Regions from separate parts of the Salinivibrio proteolyticus genome, predicted to be linked through region 2. Evidence: riboswitches for the same ligand, from Rfam matches in the RefSeq annotation. Region 2 holds a riboswitch; each other region holds the start of a gene.
The links. A riboswitch is a leader RNA that binds a small molecule or an ion and turns the genes downstream of it on or off. The one in region 2 is predicted to bind thiamine pyrophosphate.
Positions count from the first base shown of each region.

Region 1: it holds a riboswitch for thiamine pyrophosphate, as region 2 does, so the genes downstream of both, thiB (thiamine ABC transporter substrate binding subunit) here and thiC (phosphomethylpyrimidine synthase ThiC) in region 2, are expected to answer to the same signal.
Region 3: it holds a riboswitch for thiamine pyrophosphate, as region 2 does, so the genes downstream of both, thiD (bifunctional hydroxymethylpyrimidine kinase/phosphomethylpyrimidine kinase) here and thiC (phosphomethylpyrimidine synthase ThiC) in region 2, are expected to answer to the same signal.

Region 1 is NZ_CP114584.1:2,631,933-2,638,845, forward strand. It holds gene leuC (3-isopropylmalate dehydratase large subunit) at 1-285, shown strand, start outside; gene leuD (3-isopropylmalate dehydratase small subunit) at 295-897, shown strand; gene N7E60_RS12320 (DUF547 domain-containing protein) at 1,017-1,808, shown strand; TPP riboswitch at 1,847-1,948, shown strand; gene thiB (thiamine ABC transporter substrate binding subunit) at 2,001-2,987, shown strand; gene thiP (thiamine/thiamine pyrophosphate ABC transporter permease) at 2,993-4,582, shown strand; gene thiQ (thiamine ABC transporter ATP-binding protein) at 4,576-5,280, shown strand; gene N7E60_RS12340 (GGDEF domain-containing protein) at 5,348-6,352, shown strand; gene N7E60_RS12345 (PhoH family protein) at 6,389-6,913, opposite strand, start outside.
Region 2 is NZ_CP114584.1:24,875-31,787, forward strand. It holds rRNA gene N7E60_RS00120 (23S ribosomal RNA) at 1-2,568, shown strand, start outside; rRNA gene rrf (5S ribosomal RNA) at 2,689-2,804, shown strand; tRNA gene N7E60_RS00130 (tRNA-Asp) at 2,864-2,940, shown strand; tRNA gene N7E60_RS00135 (tRNA-Trp) at 3,206-3,282, shown strand; gene crcB (fluoride efflux transporter CrcB) at 3,737-4,117, shown strand; TPP riboswitch at 4,174-4,273, shown strand; gene thiC (phosphomethylpyrimidine synthase ThiC) at 4,367-6,343, shown strand; gene thiE (thiamine phosphate synthase) at 6,340-6,913, shown strand, end outside.
Region 3 is NZ_CP114585.1:74,719-81,631, forward strand. It holds partial or broken gene N7E60_RS17430 (methyl-accepting chemotaxis protein) at 1-146, opposite strand, end outside; gene N7E60_RS14390 (potassium channel family protein) at 314-1,339, shown strand; gene thiD (bifunctional hydroxymethylpyrimidine kinase/phosphomethylpyrimidine kinase) at 1,471-2,328, opposite strand; TPP riboswitch at 2,390-2,490, opposite strand; gene N7E60_RS14400 (hypothetical protein) at 2,499-2,729, shown strand; gene N7E60_RS14405 (putative bifunctional diguanylate cyclase/phosphodiesterase) at 2,765-4,525, opposite strand; gene N7E60_RS14410 (PAS domain-containing sensor histidine kinase) at 4,522-6,417, opposite strand; gene N7E60_RS14415 (DUF3081 domain-containing protein) at 6,480-6,746, opposite strand; gene N7E60_RS14420 (HAD family hydrolase) at 6,764-6,913, opposite strand, start outside.

The DNA of each region.
Region 1 (6,913 bases), 390 kb from region 2:
CATGCCATGGTGGTGCCAGGCTCCGAGCAGGTGCGCGCCCAAGCAGAGCAAGAAGGGCTGGATGTGATTTTCCGCGAAGCGGGCTTTGAGTGGCGCTTGCCCGGCTGCTCGATGTGTTTGGCAATGAACAACGATCGCTTAGGCCCCAAAGAGCGCTGCGCATCCACCAGCAACCGTAACTTTGAAGGCCGCCAAGGCCGTGAAGGCCGCACCCACTTGGTCAGCCCTGCAATGGCCGCCGCCGCTGCTATTGCCGGTCATTTTATTGACGTTAACCAATTATAAGGAGGCCTTATGTCAGGCATACACACTCATACCGGCATTGTTGCCCCATTGGATGCTGCGAACGTCGATACTGATGCGATCATCCCTAAACAGTTTTTGCAAAAAGTCACCCGCACTGGCTTTGGTCAGCACCTGTTTCACGATTGGCGCTTTTTAGACGATGCGGGTAAACAACCGAACCCCGAGTTTGTGCTCAATCAAGCGCGTTACCAAGGGGCGAGCGTGTTACTCACCCGCGAAAACTTTGGCTGTGGCTCGTCACGCGAACATGCTCCTTGGGCGCTGGATGATTACGGTTTTAAAGTGATTATCGCCCCCAGTTTTGCCGATATTTTCTATGGCAACTGCATTAATAACCAAATGGTGCCGGTAACCCTTGAAGAAGGCCAAATCGATGCTTTATTGACGTATGTGACCGAAAATGAAGGCGCGACGGTAACGCTAGATTTGCCCGCCCAAACCATCCGTGCCGGTGAACACTGCTTTAGCTTCCAGATGGATGATTTTCGCCGTCATTGCTTGTTGGAAGGATTAGATAGCATTGGCCTCACGCTTCAGCACGACGCTGAGATCTCGCGCTTTGAGCAAAACATTCCCGCCTTTTTGGCATAAGACAACACTTTAACCACTAAAACGCTGCTCAAGCAGCGTTTTTTTATGGCCATGAAAGCAAACATGGCGCAAGCTGGTCTAGGATATAAACAAGATACGCTCGCGATTGAGGAAGCGGTATGCGAACACGGATCACGCTCATTTTTTGGTTACTCGTTGCTTTTCCAGCTTTGGCCGCCCCGAAAGCCGATTATTGGGCAATGTGGGATACGCTCAACCCCGCCAGCCAAGCCACATTTACTCATCACAGCTGGCAAGTATTACTCGATAAGTATTTACAGCCTCAAGGACAGCATACCTTATTTAACTACGCGGCCGTCACCGAGGCCGATAGAGCGACTCTCGATCATTACATTGGCATGCTCACCGCGCGCGACCCGCGCACCCTGACCAAAGACGAACAATACGCGTATTGGGTTAACCTCTACAACTCAGTCACCGTAAAGCTAATTTTGGACGCGTATCCAGTCCGTTCAATCACCAAACTCGGTGGCCTGTTTAGCTTTGGACCTTGGGATGATGAGGTGGTCACGGTGGCAGGTGAACCCCTTACCTTGAATGATATTGAGCACCGCATTCTGCGCCCGCTATGGCAAGATCCGCGTACCCACTATGCGGTCAATTGTGCCAGCCTTGGCTGTCCGAACCTGCAGCCACAAGCCTTTCAAGCCGACACCTTGGAGGCACAATTAGAACAAGCCGCCTACACCTTTATCAACAGTGACAAAGGCGTAAGTCAGCAAGGCGAACAGTGGCAGCTTTCTTCTATCTATGAGTGGTTTAAGGCCGATTTTGGCGGCAGTGAACAAGGGGTGATCGCCCATATCAATCAATACCGCAATATCAAGCTTCCCGAGGATGCACGCTTAGACTATGACTACGACTGGGCGCTTAACCGAACCGCTGACTAAAAGGCTTGGTTAACCCTAAGCCAATCAGTACAATGGCGTGGTACTCATTGGGGAGCCTCTTGGCTGAGATTGCGCGCCGCGCTAAACCCATCGAACCTGATCCAGCTAACACTGGCGTAGGGATTGAGACTTGATGATGTCATCAACCAGCCTCAACACCCACGCCCAACTTAGGAGCGTGCTGTGAAAGTCATTACGTCTGTTTTAACCGTACTTTCTTTGTCTCTGTTATCGCTTGGCGCCCGCGCCGCTGACCCGCTGACTGTCTATACCTACGACTCATTTATCGCCGATTGGGGCGCAGGGCCGAAAATCAAAACCGCCTTCGAAAAACGCTGTAATTGTGAGGTCGAGTTTGTGTCCCTTGAAGACGGCGCAGCCTTGCTCAACCGCATGCGGATTGAAGGCAGTACCACCAGCGCCGATATCGTGCTGGGTATGGACACCAATTTAATGAAAGAAGCGGAGCGGAGCGGCATTGTCGCCGAGCACGCAGTGAATACGGAGCGCCTACAGGTACCCGGCGGTTGGGATAATCCCTACTTTATCCCCTATGATTACGGCTACTTTGCCTTCGTGTACGACACCACGCGCCTGCTCGATCCGCCCAAGAGCTTGAAAGCCTTGATTGAAGATCGTGATGACATCAGTGTGATTTACCAAGATCCCCGTGTCTCCACCGTTGGCCAAGGCTTAATGCTGTGGATCCAGAAAGTATACGGCGATCAAAGCCAGCAAGCATGGCGTGATCTCGCGGAGAACACCATTACCGTGACCAAAGGCTGGACCGAAGCGTACAATATGTTCCTGAACAAGGAAGCAGACATGGTGCTCTCTTACACCACATCACCGGCTTACCATTTGGTTGCCGATGATGATGACCGCTTTGCCGCCGCGACGTTTGAAGAAGGCCATTATATGCAGATTGAAGTGGCCGCGAAATCAGCCTACACCGACCAGCCAGAACTGGCGGATGCGTTTTTGCAGTTTATGATTAGCGATGAAGCGCAGTCGATCATTCCCCTTACGCAATGGATGTATCCTGTTACTGATATCACGTTACCAGATGCCTTCTATACCTTGAATAAACCCGAGAAGAGCCTGATTTATCAACCCGATGAAGTGATGGGCAACCGTCAACAATGGGTGCGTGACTGGCAAACAGCGTTGGTTGAATAGTCGTCATGCTCAATCCTTCACGCACCTGGCCGGGCAGTCTCGCGGCCAGTCTCGTCGTGCTTTTAATTGGCAGCGCCCTATGGGCGCTGTTCTCTCACAGCCAAGATCTTAACCTTGAGGCACTATGGCAAGATGCCTACCTTCGTCACGTCACCATATTTAGCTTCAAGCAAGCCACTTTATCAGTGATCCTCAGCGTAGGATTAGCGATTCCTGTTGCCCACGCCCTGTCGCGTCGCGAGTTTGCCGGTAAACGTTGGTTGTTGAAACTGTTTGCCATGACCTTAGTGCTGCCCGTGCTGATCGGGGTATTTGGCTTGGTGGCCATTTTTGGTCGCAGCGGCTTGATCGCCGACACCCTACAACATTTTGATCTTTCCATGCCGTTTTCCATTTATGGATTGAGCGGCATTTTGCTGGCACACGTGTTTTTCAACTTACCATTTTCCGCCCAGATCATGGTGCAAGCGCTCGAGGGGATCCCCGCCGATCAACGCCGCTTAGCGACGCAATTAGGCTTAGGTGGCTGGCAGCGTTTTCGTCACCTTGAATGGCCTTATCTTCGCCAAAGTTTGCCCCATATCGTCGGACTGGTGTTTATGCTCTGCTTTACCAGTTTTGCTACCGTCATGGCGCTTGGCGGCGGCCCCAAGGCCACCACCATAGAGCTAGCCATTTACCAAGCCATTCGCTTTGACTTTGATTTGCAAACCGGCGCGGCATTAGCGCTGTGGCAGATGATGCTGTGCGGCACTATTGCGTTTGTGGTGCAAACATTCACACGCGCGGTGCCAAATACACCCAGTGAAGTATTACCGTTGCCGCATGCCCTCGATAGCCGAGCGGCGAAATGCTGGGATCTGCTCTGGATAACCTTGGTCTTACTTCTCGTATTGCCGCCACTGGGTGTGGTGCTGTATCGCGGGCTCAACCCAAGTGCGCTCACTGTCCTTGCCGATACAGCGTTATGGCAAGCCACCATGCACTCATTATGGGTGGCCACCGGCGCGAGCGCTATCGCATTTGTGTTGGCAATTGCGGTGATCTTAGCCAGCCGTCACTGGCGGTTTCATGGCCAAAAAAGGCGGGCCGATGGTATTGAGACACTGGGGGCCATGATTCTGGTAGTGCCCAGTATCGTATTAAGTACAGGACTGTTTTTGCTGTTTCGCCAATTTAGCGATGTCTTTAGCCTCGCCTTGTGGTTGGTGATGGGAGTCAATGCCCTGATGGCGTTACCTTACTTGATAAAGGTGCTTAGTGCCCCAGCCTATCAAGTGGCGCAATCATATCATGCACTCTGTGCCACCTTAGGCGTGCGTGGGATCACTCGCTTGCGCTTAATTGAATGGCAGTGCTTACGCCGCCCAATAGCACGTGGCCTCGCGGTCAGCTTTGTCCTCTCGATGGGCGATCTCAGCGCCATCTCTTTATTTGGTAGCCAACACTTTCAAACACTGCCTTTGTATCTATTTCGTCTGATGGGCAGTTATCAAATGGATGCGGGCGCCGCGGCGGCCATGCTGTTATTAGCGACCAGTTTAGGCAGCTACGCTCTGATCATCCGCCTCGTCCAATGGAGACACGCATGCTAACCCTTTCCAATATCACGTATCGCTACCAGCAAGCGTGGATGCACTTCGACGCTCACATCGCGCCGGGGGAGATTGTTGCTGTACTCGGCCCAAGCGGCGCCGGGAAAAGTACCTTACTCTCTCTGATTGCAGGATTGATTGCTCCTGATAATGGCGAGATTTTGATTGCAGGTAAGCCAGTCACTACCGCGCCGGCTCACCAGCGCCCACTCTCCATCCTGTTTCAGGAGCATAATGTCTTCACCCACTTATCGGTGTTTGACAACATGGCGATTGGACTTTCGCCCTCACTCAAGCTCAGTCACGCACAAAAAGAGAGCGTGAGAAGCGCCGCGGACGCAGTGGGGCTGACACCTTATTTAGATCGTTTGCCCGGCGCATTGTCCGGCGGGCAGCGCCAGCGGATTGCACTCGGACGAAGTATTGCGCGTCAACAGCCTCTGTTATTACTTGATGAGCCTTTTTCAGCCCTTGACCCTGCGTTGAAAAAAGACATGTTAGCCTTAGTGAAACGGACCGCCCACGCGCGAGGTACAACCGTTTTGATGGTGACCCATCACCCCGACGATGCGAAAGCCATTGCCTCTCGTTTTCTCTACGTCGATGAGGGACAGGTTGCCTTATCTCGCCCTGTGGCGGATCTGAATGCGCCTCCACCGGCCATGCATCGTTATATGGGCATGATGGAATCCCCCTAATAGATGGCGCCTCCTCAATTGGCTTCTATACTGACAACAGGAATAGACCCTTTTAAGGAGGCGCTTTGTGCCCGCCAGTAGCATTCAGATACTCGACTCTATCGTCGATTTCACGGCCAAAACTGAAGTTGATGCGATTACCAAGAGCCTACTGACGTCGATCCTTGAGTTAACGCCTGTCAGTGAAGTGGTGTTACTTGATTACTGCTCTGGACTGAATCCCCCTTTCATGGTGCTGGGTACCAATGACAACAGCGCCTTTCAGCAAGAAAATATCGAACAAGTGGATGCACTGCTGGAAGACTGCCTCGAGAGCCAAGAGGTCACCATGCATCAGGCGCACGATCACACCTTGGTTGCTGTCCCTATCTATTACGAAAAAGATGAGGACATTCGCGGTGTCTTATGTGGCCGCGCCGAGCAATTAAACGAGGAACAGCTCGCTATGGTGTCTGGCCTCATTCACATCTATGAGAACTATCAACAAATCATTATGGCCAGTGAGCGAGACAGCTTTACCGGTCTATTCAATCGCAAGGTGCTGACCAAGAAATTGGACCTGATTAGTGATCGCATAGCGCAAGCGCCCGCGGCGATGGACAGCGACTTGGATCAGGCGAGTTATCCTTGGATTTGTATTTTTGATGTCGACCATTTCAAGCAAATTAATGATAACTTTGGCCATGTCTTTGGCGATGAAGTCATTTTGTTGCTCGCGTCTTTAATGCGACAAACCTTTTCTGTCGAAGACACCCTGTTTCGCTACGGCGGGGATGAATTTGTGGTGTTACTTCATCCTTGCACACGCGCCATGGCAGAACAAAAAGCCAATACCTTTATTGCCAATGTCAACGCGCGCGACTTTGGCGCGGCGGAAACCGTGACCATTTCCATGGGCGCAACGCGTATCGATAAAGCGCATCAGAGCACCAGTACCTTATTGGGTAATGCGGATCAGGCGCTTTATCACGCCAAGCAAAACGGTCGCAATCAAGTGGCTTTCTACGAAAGATTGCTGGAAAGCGGCATCATCAAAACCTTTGTTGCCGCCGACGATGTCGAGCTGTTTTAACTGTAGAAAAACACGGCGGCTGAGCCGCCGGTTCGGTTAAAGGTTTTCTTCGGCAAACTCGGCAAGACGACTGCGTACTACCCCATTGAGGTATACGCACGCACTGCCCTCGAAATTTTTAAATCGCTCGACAATGTAAGTCAGCCCTGAGGTGACCGGCGTGAGGTAGGGGGAGTCAATTTGCGCTAAGTTGCCTGAGCAAACCAGCTTAGTCCCTTCACCACAGCGAGTGATAATGGTCTTCAGTTGCGAGGCAGTCAGGTTCTGGCACTCATCCAAGATCACAAACGCATTTTGAATCGAGCGACCACGCATAAAGTTAATCGACTTAAACTGTAAGTTGGCTTTCTCCATGATGTAACGCATCGAGCCATCCGTGCATTCATCATTCATGTGCAGCGCTTCTAACGTATCGGTCACCGCTCCCAGCCAAGGCAGCATTTTTTCCTCTTCTGTGCCCGGTAAATAACCGATCGATTCACCAATATCTGGAGTGTTGCGGGTAACGATGATCTTGTCATACATTCCCTTTTCCACCACCTGTTCTAGCGCGGCGGCCAT
Region 2 (6,913 bases):
GATAGCCCCGTAACCGACAGCGCCTTAGTCGTGAAAACGAGTAGGACGGGACACGTGATATCTTGTCTGAACATGGGGGGACCATCCTCCAAGGCTAAATACTCCTGACTGACCGATAGTGAACCAGTACCGTGAGGGAAAGGCGAAAAGAACCCCTGTGAGGGGAGTGAAATAGAACCTGAAACCGTCTACGTACAAGCAGTGGGAGCCTCCTTTGTGGGGTGACCGCGTACCTTTTGTATAATGGGTCAGCGACTTAATGTTAGTAGCAAGGTTAACCGCATAGGGGAGCCGTAGGGAAACCGAGTCTTAACTGGGCGTGTAGTTGCTAGCATTAGACCCGAAACCGAGTGATCTAGCCATGGGCAGGTTGAAGGTTGAGTAACATCAACTGGAGGACCGAACTCACTAACGTTGAAAAGTTAGGAGATGACCTGTGGCTAGGGGTGAAAGGCCAATCAAACTCGGAGATAGCTGGTTCTCCCCGAAAGCTATTTAGGTAGCGCCTCGGACGAATACTACTGGGGGTAGAGCACTGTTAAGGCTAGGGGGTCATCCCGACTTACCAACCCTTTGCAAACTCCGAATACCAGTAAGTACTATCCGGGAGACACACGGCGGGTGCTAACGTCCGTCGTGGAGAGGGAAACAACCCAGACCGCCAGCTAAGGTCCCAAAGTTATCGCTAAGTGGGAAACGATGTGGGAAGGCTCAGACAGCCAGGATGTTGGCTTAGAAGCAGCCATCATTTAAAGAAAGCGTAATAGCTCACTGGTCGAGTCGGCCTGCGCGGAAGATGTAACGGGGCTAAGCGATACACCGAAGCTGCGGCAATGTCCTTATGGATATTGGGTAGGGGAGCGTTGTGTAAGCCGTTGAAGGTGTGCTGAGAGGCATGCTGGAGGTATCACAAGTGCGAATGCTGACATGAGTAACGATAAAGGGGGTGAAAAACCTCCTCGCCGGAAGACCAAGGGTTCCTGTCCAACGTTAATCGGGGCAGGGTAAGTCGGCCCCTAAGGCGAGGCCGAAAGGCGTAGTCGATGGGAAACGGGTTAATATTCCCGTACTGCTGCTTACTGCGATGGGGGGACGGAGAAGGCTAGGTGGGCCTGGCGATGGTAGTCCAGGTTCAAGTGCGTAGGCTGATTTCTTAGGCAAATCCGGGAAATCAAGGCCGAGACACGATGTCGAGCCACCAAGGTGGTGAAGTCATTGATGCCATGCTTCCGGGAAAAGCCTCTAAGCTTCAGGTAAGTAGCAACCGTACTCCAAACCGACACAGGTGGTCGGGTAGAGAATACCAAGGCGCTTGAGAGAACTCGGGTGAAGGAACTAGGCAAAATGGTACCGTAACTTCGGGAGAAGGTACGCTGCCCGCGGTGAAGTCCCTTGCGGATGGAGCTATGGGCAGTCGCAGATACCAGGTGGCTGCAACTGTTTATTAAAAACACAGCACTGTGCAAAATCGAAAGATGACGTATACGGTGTGACGCCTGCCCGGTGCCGGAAGGTTAATTGATGTGGTTATCGCAAGAGAAGCCATTGATCGAAGCCCCGGTAAACGGCGGCCGTAACTATAACGGTCCTAAGGTAGCGAAATTCCTTGTCGGGTAAGTTCCGACCTGCACGAATGGCGTAATGATGGCCACGCTGTCTCCACCCGAGACTCAGTGAAATTGAAATCGCAGTGAAGATGCTGTGTACCCGCGGCTAGACGGAAAGACCCCGTGAACCTTTACTACAGCTTGGCACTGAACATTGAGCCTACATGTGTAGGATAGGTGGGAGGCTTTGAAGCGGCGACGCCAGTTGCTGTGGAGCCATCCTTGAAATACCACCCTTGTATGTTTGATGTTCTAACTTAGCCCCGTTATCCGGGGTGAGGACAGTGCCTGGTGGGTAGTTTGACTGGGGCGGTCTCCTCCCAAAGAGTAACGGAGGAGCACGAAGGTGGGCTAATCACGGTCGGACATCGTGAGGTTAGTGCAATGGCATAAGCCCGCTTAACTGCGAGAGTGACGGCTCGAGCAGGTACGAAAGTAGGTCATAGTGATCCGGTGGTTCTGAATGGAAGGGCCATCGCTCAACGGATAAAAGGTACTCCGGGGATAACAGGCTGATACCGCCCAAGAGTTCATATCGACGGCGGTGTTTGGCACCTCGATGTCGGCTCATCACATCCTGGGGCTGAAGTCGGTCCCAAGGGTATGGCTGTTCGCCATTTAAAGTGGTACGCGAGCTGGGTTTAGAACGTCGTGAGACAGTTCGGTCCCTATCTGCCGTGGGCGTTGGATGATTGAGGGGAGCTGCTCCTAGTACGAGAGGACCGGAGTGGACGAACCGCTGGTGTTCGGGTTGTGTCGCCAGACGCATTGCCCGGTAGCTAAGTTCGGCACAGATAAGCGCTGAAAGCATCTAAGCGCGAAGCTGGCCCCGAGATGAGTCATCCCTAGAGCTTCGAGCTCTCTAAAGGGTTGTCGTAGACTACGACGTTGATAGGCAGGGTGTGTAAGCGCTGTGAGGCGTTGAGCTAACCTGTACTAATTGCCCGTGAGGCTTAACCATACAACACCCAAGAGGTTTTGGGTTGGACTCAAAATAAGCCAGTTGATTGTGGCGAGAACGAACAGCTTTCTAGGTTGATGGTTTTCACTTTTAAAAAAGTGAAGACAAAACAAAATTTTGCTTGGCGACCATAGCGCTTTGGACCCACCTGATTCCATGCCGAACTCAGTAGTGAAACGAAGCAGCGCCGATGGTAGTGTGGGGTCTCCCCATGTGAGAGTAGGACATCGCCAGGCTTTGATTACAATTGATTAAAGCAAAGAGATATAAGCCTTTAATCATACAGAATTGGTGCGGAGTGGTAGTTCAGTTGGTTAGAATACCGGCCTGTCACGCCGGGGGTCGCGGGTTCGAGTCCCGTCCACTCCGCCACTACTTAGAAACCCTGCTAATTTTAGTAGGGTTTTTTTGTTATTGGCCAGGTTCGCCCTGCGGGCGAATGAGTCCCGCAGGATGGCCTGCCCGTTGTCCGCAACCCCGGCCCTCCGCCACTACTTAGAAACCCTAGCTGAAAAGCTGGGGTTTTTTGTCATTGGGTCGTTGGGGCGATTTGCTTTATAAATAAGCGATCAAACGTCTGAAGCGTAATTGGTGGTGGTAATTTGTCGCGGGATCGCTACAATAGGCACCTATCTACAGGGGTATAGCTCCAATTGGCAGAGCAGCGGATTCCAAATCCGCGTGTTGGGGGTTCGAATCCCTCTACCCCTGCCAAATACCAAAGCATCGACATCGTCGGTGCTTTTTTTGTATGTGAATCATCAAGCTTCTCGTAACCCGATTAAGGGCAGGTGTGAACATACAAACGACAAAAAAGCGTGTTGGGGGCTGGGTCGCCAGCCCGGTCGAATCCCTCTACCCCTGCCAAACATCAAAGCATCGACATCGTCGGTGCTTTTTTGTATGTGAATCATCAAGCTTCTCGTAACCCGATTAAGGGTAGGTGTGAACATACAAACGACAAAAAAGCGTGTTGGGGGCTGGGTCGCCAGCCCGGTCGAATCCCTCTACCCCTGCCAAATACCAAAGCATCGACATCGTCGGTGCTTTTTTTGTATGTGAATCATCAAGCTCCTAGCACTCCTGACCCTCTTCCCTTTTTCTTCCTCCTGTTTCTTGTTCACATGTCGCGGTATGATGACTTTTTACCAATCGAAAGGAGCACCCAGTGGTAAGCATATTGTGGGTAGGACTTGGTGGCGCATTAGGGGCGTCTTCGCGTTTTCTAGTTTCAGAGTGGAGCGTCGCGGTGTTTGGTCGAGGATTTCCTTACGGCACCCTCATGGTTAATGTGCTGGGCTCATTAGCGATGGGTGTCTTTTTAGCGGCGATGAGCCAAGAGCTGATTGCCCCAGTGCCTTGGCGTCAACTGATTGCGATTGGCTTTTTGGGCGCGTTCACCACCTTCTCGACCTTTTCAGTGGATACCTTGCTTCTTTTTCAACATGGTGAGACGGTGAAAGCCTTGTTAAACGTGGGTCTCAACCTTGCGTTATGCTTAGGAGCGGCCGCGATGGGGGCTTGGTTGCTAGGACGCATTACTGGGTAGGTAAAAACATGCCATTACGTCGCTTGTTGTTGCGGCGGTGATTTCTTATACTGGCGTTGAACTTGTCGGAGTGCCAATTGGCTGAGACCACGTTAAGTGGGATCCGTTGAACCTGATCTGGTTAGGACCAGCGAAGGGAACAAGAGATGCATCAGATAACAGACCGTACGCGTCTGCCAGTTTGCTCACATCTCAATTCAGCGTTTTCCGGCAAGCATTAATTCCCATAATGAACACCGGAGTAATGCTATGTCGACCCGTAAACAGGCCCGCCTTGAGGCCAAATCTTTTATCGATTCCCTCTCTGCGCAAACCTACCCTAACTCGGAAAAAGTCTATGTCGAGGGATCGCGACCCGATATTCGCGTAGGCATGCGCGAAATCCACCTTTCTCCTACTTTTGTAGGCGGGAGTAAAGATAATCCGCAGTACGAGGCCAATGAATCCATTCGGGTTTATGACACATCAGGGCCTTATACCGACCCACAGAGTGCTATCGATATTTACCAAGGTTTAGCCCCGGTGCGCAAAGCCTGGATTGATGAACGTGCCGATACAGAGTTCCTTGATGCAGTGAGCTCAGACTATGCGCAGACTCGCCTTAGTGATGAAGCCTTGGATGATCTTCGCTTTAGTGCCTTACCGTCTATCCGTCGGGCAAAACCTAATCAGTGTGTGACCCAACTTCACTACGCACGCCAAGGCATTATCACCCCAGAGATGGAATTTATTGCTATTCGGGAAAATATGGGTCGCCAACAGTATCGTGAAGAGCAACTAAACCGCCAGCATCCTGGGGAAAGCTTTGGTGCTCACTTGCCATCAAACATCACTCCCGAATTTGTGCGCCAAGAGGTCGCTGAAGGGCGTGCGATTATTCCTGCCAACATTAACCACCCAGAAGCGGAGCCGATGATCATTGGGCGTAACTTTCTGGTGAAAGTGAATGCCAATATTGGTAACTCGGCGGTGAGCTCCTCCATTGAAGAAGAAACCGAAAAGTTGGTGTGGGCGACCCGTTGGGGCGCGGATACGGTGATGGATTTATCGACCGGACGCAATATCCACGAAACTCGCGAGTGGATTTTACGTAATAGCCCAGTTCCGATTGGCACTGTGCCCATGTATCAGGCGCTTGAGAAAGTGAATGGCATTGCCGAAGACCTGACTTGGGAAGTGATGCGCGATACCTTGATAGAGCAAGCCGAGCAAGGGGTCGATTATTTTACCATTCACGCTGGAGTGCGTTTGCACTATGTGCCCATGACCGCCAATCGCGTGACTGGGATTGTCTCGCGTGGTGGGTCGATTATCGCCAAATGGTGCTTGGCGCATCATCAAGAAAGCTTCCTCTATACCCATTTTCGTGAAATCTGCGAGATTTGTGCCGCCTATGATGTATCGCTGTCACTAGGCGACGGGTTACGTCCCGGCTCAGTGGCTGACGCGAACGACGAAGCGCAATTCAGTGAGCTACGTACTCTGGGCGAGCTTACCAAGGTGGCATGGGAATACGATGTGCAGGTGATGATTGAAGGCCCCGGCCATGTGCCTATGCACATGATCAAAGAGAACATGGACGAGCAGCTCACCCATTGCCATGAAGCGCCTTTTTATACTTTAGGCCCGCTGACTACCGATATCGCGCCTGGTTACGACCACATCACCTCCGGGATTGGTGCGGCGATGATTGGCTGGTTTGGGTGTGCGATGCTTTGCTATGTCACGCCTAAAGAACATCTGGGTCTGCCCAACAAAGAGGATGTTAAAACTGGGCTTATCACCTACAAGTTGTGCGCGCATGCCGCCGACTTAGCCAAAGGACATCCGGGCGCGCAGGTGCGAGATAACGCCATTTCCAAAGCGCGCTTTGAATTCCGCTGGGAAGATCAGTTCAACCTTGCTTTAGATCCGGTGACGGCGCGTGCTTATCACGATGAAACACTGCCTCAAGAGTCGGGCAAGGTCGCGCATTTTTGCTCCATGTGTGGGCCGAAATTCTGCTCCATGAAAATCAGCCAAGAAGTCCGAGACTATGCCAAAGAAAATGGCTATGCCGCCGCGGGTGAAGCGATTGATGTCACTATGCTGGAAGACCCGTTAGCAGGCATGCAGCAAAAATCGCAAGAGTTTCGAGAAAAGGGCAGTGAGCTCTACCTGCAAAAATCCCATCATTCGTCACTACAAGGCGCTGAGGTAGCGGACAGCGATAAGGTGGAATCATGAGCCTGACCCCGTTTGCGCCTATGTCTGAAGGTATAGGCCCATTATATCCGGTGGTGGACGATGTGGATTTGCTCGAACGCTTGCTTTGCTTGGGGGTGAAAACCGTGCAACTGCGTGTGAAGCAGCCAGCGCATCCTCAATTGGCGGATTGGGTACAGCGTGCGGTGGCGTTGGGCCGCACGCACCATGCGCAGGTGTTTATCAACGATCACTGGCAGCTCGCGCTTGAGGCTGGCGCCTATGGTGTTCATCTAGGGCAGCGAGACTTACAAGAGGCGGATCTTGATCGGCTCGCACGACAAGGCGTGCGCCTTGGCGTATCGACACGCAGTCCCGAACAGCTCGCTGCAGCGGTTGAACTCTCGCCCAGTTATCTTGCCATCGGCCATATTTTTCCCACCACTACCAAACAGCTCGTCGAGCCACCGCAAGGCATTTCAGCGTTAGCGCAGCAGGTGGTGGCTGTGGATAGCCGTTTCCCGACGGTGGCGATTGGCGGTATTGATCTCGACCGAGCCCCTGACGTTTGGCGCACCGGCGTGGACGCCATTGCGGTGGTCCGCGCCGTGA
Region 3 (6,913 bases), on a different replicon from region 2:
TTTTTCTGTACCACGGCCAGCTCCGATTCTAACGCCGCTTTTTCGCTGTGTAGCGCGTCTATCTGGGCATTGACTTGCTCCAGTTTCAGTTGCAATTCAGTACGTTTTTGTTGCTCTTTTTCGAGTTGACGACGAGATGTAAACACGCGAATTCCTCCTAGTCGGTAATACCTGCATTGTACGCCTTATGCATATGTATGCGCTTGTAATCGATTAAACTGTGATCCTCTCAACGCCAATGAATTGATTTACACTGTAAACCCATAAAAAATCCCTTCATACTGGCGTTTCTATAGTGAATGAGCGAGACACTATGACCTTTTGGTTGCTTTTTAAACGTTGGATTATCAGCCACTTCGCCCATTTAAACGGGCGTATTCTCGGATTGGTCGTACTCGCCTACGGCGTTATTGGCTGGCTGCTTTTACAATCGGCGGGTGAAACTGAGATGACTCAGTCACTCAGTCGCTACATCTATTATTTAGTGGTCACCGCCTCTACCGTGGGCTATGGCGATTACTCGCCCGCGACCGAGGCAGGACAGTGGATTACCGCCTTTTGGATCATTCCCGGTGGGCTCGGTCTGTTTGCGGTGGTGATTGGGCATGTGACCAGTGCCTTAGTGGATTATTGGCGACGTGGATTACAAGGAAAACGGAGTCTTACTGTGAAAAATCATATTTTAGTTTTGGGGTGGAACGGCCAGCGTACCATTCAGTTAATCCGTTTGTTGCAAAGCGGTATTCATGGCGAGCGCCCGATCGTGCTTTGTGTGCGTCCTGAAATGGAAAATCCGCTGCCTGGCGAGGTAGAGTTTGTGCGCGTGACCAGCTTTACCGATGCAGAGGGCATAGCGCGCGCCGGCATCGACAGCGCCTCTAGCATCATTATCGATAACCCAGAAGACGATATTACGCTTTCTGCGGCTCTGTTCTGCGCCCACAAAAACCCTTCCGCTCATTTACTCGCGTATTTTCAAGATGATGCACTCAGACAAATATTGAAGCAGCACTATCCGCACGCTGAATGTGTGCCGTCTGTGTCGGTGGAAATGCTGGCAAAAGCGGCCGTTGATCCCGGTTCAAGTCAATTACATCACGAGCTATTGAGCACGGCTCAAGGGATGACCCAATACTGTGCCCGCTACCCCACCGATGCAAGTGCAACGGATGTCGGCACCTTGTTTAATCAACTAAAGCATGAGCACAATGCAACCTTAATTGGTCTCGACAAAGGCGATGGGATCACCCTGAACCCTCGCCTACACACCGAAGTGGCACCGGGCGATCGCGTCTTTTATATCGCCGCCGAGCGTTTACCACATTGGTCTGCCGCCTAACGGGCGCATTCAACTCATCTATGCTGTTGTCTTTTCGATACCGCTGCCCCACTTAGGTTGCAGCGGATCGTTTCCCTCTTATCCTTTCGTGTTAGTCCTTTCTGGTCTCCCCCTCACAGCGCGCGCTCGTCTCAGGGCAATTCCGCGACAGCATGCTCTGCTGGCAACAGACACAAATTATCAGGGTAAGCGTAAAAGTGATGCACCGGTCCAGCCCCTCTTCCGATCGTTAGCTGATGACTATGCGCTAAGGCCTCCGTCAAATACTGCTTAGCCGCTCGCCCGGCCTCGATAGGCGTCATCCCTTGAGCATAAAACGAGGCGATCGCAGCAGACAGTGAACAACCGGTGCCATGAGTGTTGGTGGTTTCAACGCGGCGTGCGCGCAAAGTTTGACAGGTGTCTCGGCTAATCCACATATCGACACTCTCGGGCGTCTGGTGTAGATGGCCCCCTTTGAGCATCACGTAAGGACAGCCTAGATGGCGAAGTGCCGGCACCAGCTCATGCATTTGCTCGATAGAGGTAGGAACAGGCTGGCCAGTTAAACAGGCGGCCTCTGGCAAGTTGGGAGTGAGCACGGTTGCGCGTGGGATAAGATCGTCAATCAACGCCGTCATGGCCTGCTCGTCGAGCAAAGGATCGCCGCTGGTCGCGACCATTACGGGATCTAAAATCACCGGCAAGTGTGGCGACCGTGCCAGCACGGCAGCGACTTCACGAATAATCGCTTGATTGGCCAGCATGCCGATTTTCACCGCACGCACCGGCATGTCGTATAACACCGCATCTAATTGGGCGCGCACAAAATCGGGTTCAACCGCCGAGACGGCCTCGACACCGCAAGTATTTTGCGCGGTCAGCGCGGTGATCACCGAGCAAGCATAGCCGCCGGTCGCTGAAATCGCTTTAATGTCGGCTTGAATGCCCGCACCACCACCGCTGTCTGAGCCGGCAATGGTAAGAATAACAGGTGGAGATAGGTTCATATTGGCCCCTTAATCATCAGGGGCGGAAGGAGACAAAATGAGGCAGTATGCGTCACTTTGTGCGCTGATCGTGTCAGTTCCCTCCGCCAGTGCTAACTGGATCAGGTTCTACGGGTCCTGCTTTCGCAGTCTCAGCAATTACTTGCTCCCCGACTAACTGTGTTTAGGATATGCATCCTACGGATAAAGCGCAAGCCTTACGCATACCGTGCCGTCACGCATTTCTCGTTGATTTCCACCCAGTATTGACCTCAACCCAGCACTCTGCTCCCTATTTTGCTGCTGAGGTTAAAGGGACCTTATCGCTACCGCGTTTTCACCAGCATTTTGACCCCACGTCAGGCTTGGTGACCGACACCGAGTTTAATCAGCGCCTCGATACCATTATCAGCCATCTCTAACGCATGACTCATCTCTAATCCGATGATGACCACGGCTATCCAGACACGGGCGCACTGATAGCCGTCGCTGGGCACTCACATCCGGTTTGCAGAAGCTGTTCAAACTGTTCGGTTCCCAGCGGTTTGGCATACAAGAAGCCTTGCGCTTGATCGCAGCCAATACGCTGCAAAATCTGTTGCTGGCCAACTTCTTCCACGCCTTCAGCCACCACACCGTGGCCAAACCCATGCGCTAGGTCGATCACGCTACCAACAAGATGTTTGTCACCGGCGTTGGATGCAAGATCTTGAATAAAGCTACGATCAAGCTTCACCCAATCCACAGGAAGCTGTTTCAAATAGCTCAATGAACTGTAGCCTGTGCCAAAATCATCAAGCGCAATGTGCATCCCCGCATCACGGAGCTGTTGTAACTCTTTGAGCGCCACCGACATATGTCGAATTAACGCCGATTCAGTAACCTCAAGCTGAATGATTTGCGTGGGTACTTCCAGCGCTTGGCAGCGGGCAAGAATGCTATCGGCAAAACCGTGGCGAAGTTGCTGGGAAGAGACATTGATGGCTAAGTGAAACGCCTCAGGCAAGGTGTATTGCTCTCGCCAACGGACCAGCGCGCGCAACGCCATAGAAAAAACTGCATCGCCGAGTTGGATCATATCAGCACTTCGCTCGGCAATAGGAATAAACTCGGCCGGGCTGATCGCTCCCAGTTGCGGATGACGCCAACGCAATAACGCCTCAGCACCTACCATACTGCCGGTATTGAGATCCCATTTGGGCTGAAAAACCAAAGACAACCCTCCTTGTTCAAGGGCCGGGCTAAGTCCATTGCGGATCATATGCTCACGTTGCGATTGCGCATCCAACTCTTGGCGATAATGACCCACTTCAGTGTCATCGGTCGGGATAGCTAGAATCGCTTGGCGAAAGAGTTGCTCCACATCATGATGCTCACCTTCCGCTTGGGCTATTCCCACATGGCAGTGCATCGACATCAAACGGCCATCAAGGGTGTGATGACCACTCAATAATCGACAAATCCGCTTAGCAAGTGCGTCAATGGCGGTGATATCTCCTTCCACTAACATCACCAAACGTGTGTTGTCCCACACACCAATACGCTGCCCTCTTGCGACCGAGCTACTGGCTAAGAGCCCCGCTAGGTGCTTATACAGCGCTTCTGTCATTAAGTGGCCTTGATGCTGTGTGACCGCCTCCATCCCATCCAACGCGATCATAAACACGGTCACCATCCCCTTTGCGAGTTGACGTTCAGCCGCATCCACCAGCGCACGTCGATTGGGTAGATTGGTTAGGGGATCGGTTAAAGACAGGGTACGTAATGCCGCGGTTTGCTTATTCACTAACATCTGCAAACGCGCCGCTTGATCTCGCTCTTTCAGGGTTTTGAATTGAAAATGGAGAATATTATGGATGCGCTGGAGCACTTCATGGTGATCAAACGGCTTGGTGAGATAATCAATGGCCCCACGGCATAAGGCTTGATTGCGCAGATTGTTGTCACTATCGGCAGTAAGCACCATCACGGGGGGACAGTGCTCGCCGAGCGTATTGTTCAGCAAATCGAGAACATCTAGCCCCGAGCGTTGAGGCATACGCATATCAAGCAACACTAAATCGGGGATCGGTGAGAGGTAATCGGCCACAAGGCGTGGATCGTTAAGGCCTGTGATGTGTTGATAGCCAGATTGCAGCAACATGGCAGTCAACAAGTCGACATTTTCCGGTCGATCATCAATGATCAGGATCTGCGCTTGGGATTTTTCTCGTGTCATGCCCTGTCCTCCAAAAGTGTTTGCATCGCTCGGCCCAACGCCGCACCCGATACCGGTGACGCCAACGTCACAATGCTATCGCTGTGCGATTGCATAGATTCGGTGTCCGGCACGTTAACCACGATCATGGGCCGTTCACCGAGTCGCGACTGAACCTGATCTGCCGTGTCATCAAGCACCGCATGACTGACCATGAATAGCGAGGGCGGTGTGGTATGCGCCATCGCGGCTGCTAACGATAAATCATGGACACAGGTCAAGGTCAGTAACGGCCAATCTTCGAACCAATCGGCCATTAAGCGTTGCTGTGCAACGTCTGGTTCAATAAAAAGCACTCGATGCGGCTGGGTAAGGGTGAATGGTGTGGATGAAGACGCTATCTCGGTCAACGACTGGCCACGATAGGGAAAGGTGACGGCAAAACAGCTCCCTTTTCCGACTTCGCTGCTCACGGTGATCTCACCTTGCATTTGCGCGATCAATTGCTGTGTGACCGCAAGCCCCACACCTGCCCCTTCAATATGGGTTTGCTCGGCCGCTAAGCGATTAAAAGGCTCAAATAACGCGCTCAGCTTATCCTGTTCAATGCCAATGCCTGTGTCCGTCACCGCGATCGTTATCGTTTCGGCTTGCTGACGGGTCGATACCGTGACACGTCCACCCGCATGGTTATATTTAATTGCATTGCTAATGAGGTTGATCAGCACTTGCTTAAAACGGGTCGCATCGACGTAAATATCACCGTTGAGTGTGTCCGGTAGAGTATGGCGCAAACTCACCGTCTGGCGACGGGCAAGAGGCAACAGCGAATCGATAGCCTCGCAAATCATCGGACGCAAAGGTGCCCAGCTCGGGTTGAGGGAAATTTTTCCCGCCTCGATTTTGGCAAGATCCAGCACATCATTAATCAGGGCGAGTAAATGACGGCCACTTTGGTGTATTTGTGCCACGTATTGTTGCTGAGTGGCCTCTAACGCTGGCGAGGTCGCATTCATTAATAATTGTGCATAGCCAAGCACACAGTTAAGCGGTGTGCGTAATTCATGACTCATTGCAGAAAGAAAGTCACTTTTCGCTTGGTTCGCTCGCTCCGCGTCTTTCATGGCATTAAGAAGTGGGGTGGCATCGTACGCGACGGTAACAATGGCATATGGCTCACCTTCGAGGTAATGGATGAGGGTTTTCGCCAGTTTAAAGGTGCGGCCATCGTTCAGAGTGACATCGGTATGCACCGGCTCGCCATTCATGGTCAGTTGATGATCCAGCGCGTTGAGTGTCTCTCGTCCTCCTTTGGGCAATAACTGGGCAAAGGCATCAGCTAACGCCTCCACACTATCGACCCCAACGGCCTGCACACACGCATGATTGGCCATGGTATATCGCCCGCCTAACTCGCGGACAAACACTGGATTGGCAATCGCATTGATGATGGTTTTTAGCTGGTTGCGCTCGTGTTTTACGCTCGCTTGCGCCTGCGTGAGCGCGCTAAGATCGGACATGATGCCGATAAACTCACGCCGACTGTCTATCTGTACTTCACTGACCGCAAGGTGTACCGGGACGAGGTGCCCATCGACATGACGGGCCTTAACTCGCCGCCCAGTTCCAATCACTTTTGCTTCGCCACCGGTAAGGTATTGCATCAGATAATGCTGATGCTTACCTTCATGCTCTGGCGGCATCAAGCATTCCACATTGTTGCCCACCAGTTGCCGATGGTCATAGCCCAGCAATGTGCGGGTGTAGGGATTGGCATCGATAATCACACCTGATTCATCAATCACCAAAATGGCAGCGGCTGCACTCGCCACGAGTGCTTGATAGTGAGCATCCGTGCCTGTCACTGCGCACTGCTTGTCGGTACGGCTTTTCTTAACGATTTGATTATCCATAACAAATCCTGATCATCGGCCAAAAAAAACGCCCCATGACGGGGCGTTTATCGAATGTTTGGTCACGACTGTCGATAGTTTTTCACCAAGGCATCGACCTTATTCAAGAACTGCGTTTTAAGGTTTTCGTGCTCATAATCCAGGTGATATGTATTGTGAAACCCCACCCGTAACTGTACGCCATTTCCGGCTAAATAAATGGTGTAGCCGTCATAATCTGAGAAGGCTTCAATGCCATCTAGGCGGTGTCCTTGTTCGGTTTTTTCTCCAAACTGAGTCACTATCTCGTAGGCGCGAAGTAGATATGCAGGATCTAGTTCGTTTTTCACGCTTCCCTCCTGACCGTTTATCGGAATGGCGCATCACCTCCCCGGCGCAAGGTGTGAGACGGCAAAGGCGACGCGATGACCGGATGCGATGGAACAGTAGTTGCTGGTCCCTGTTCGCGTGAATGCATCGGCTTTTCTATGATATTGGGCAGCGTCGCGAGTGTATC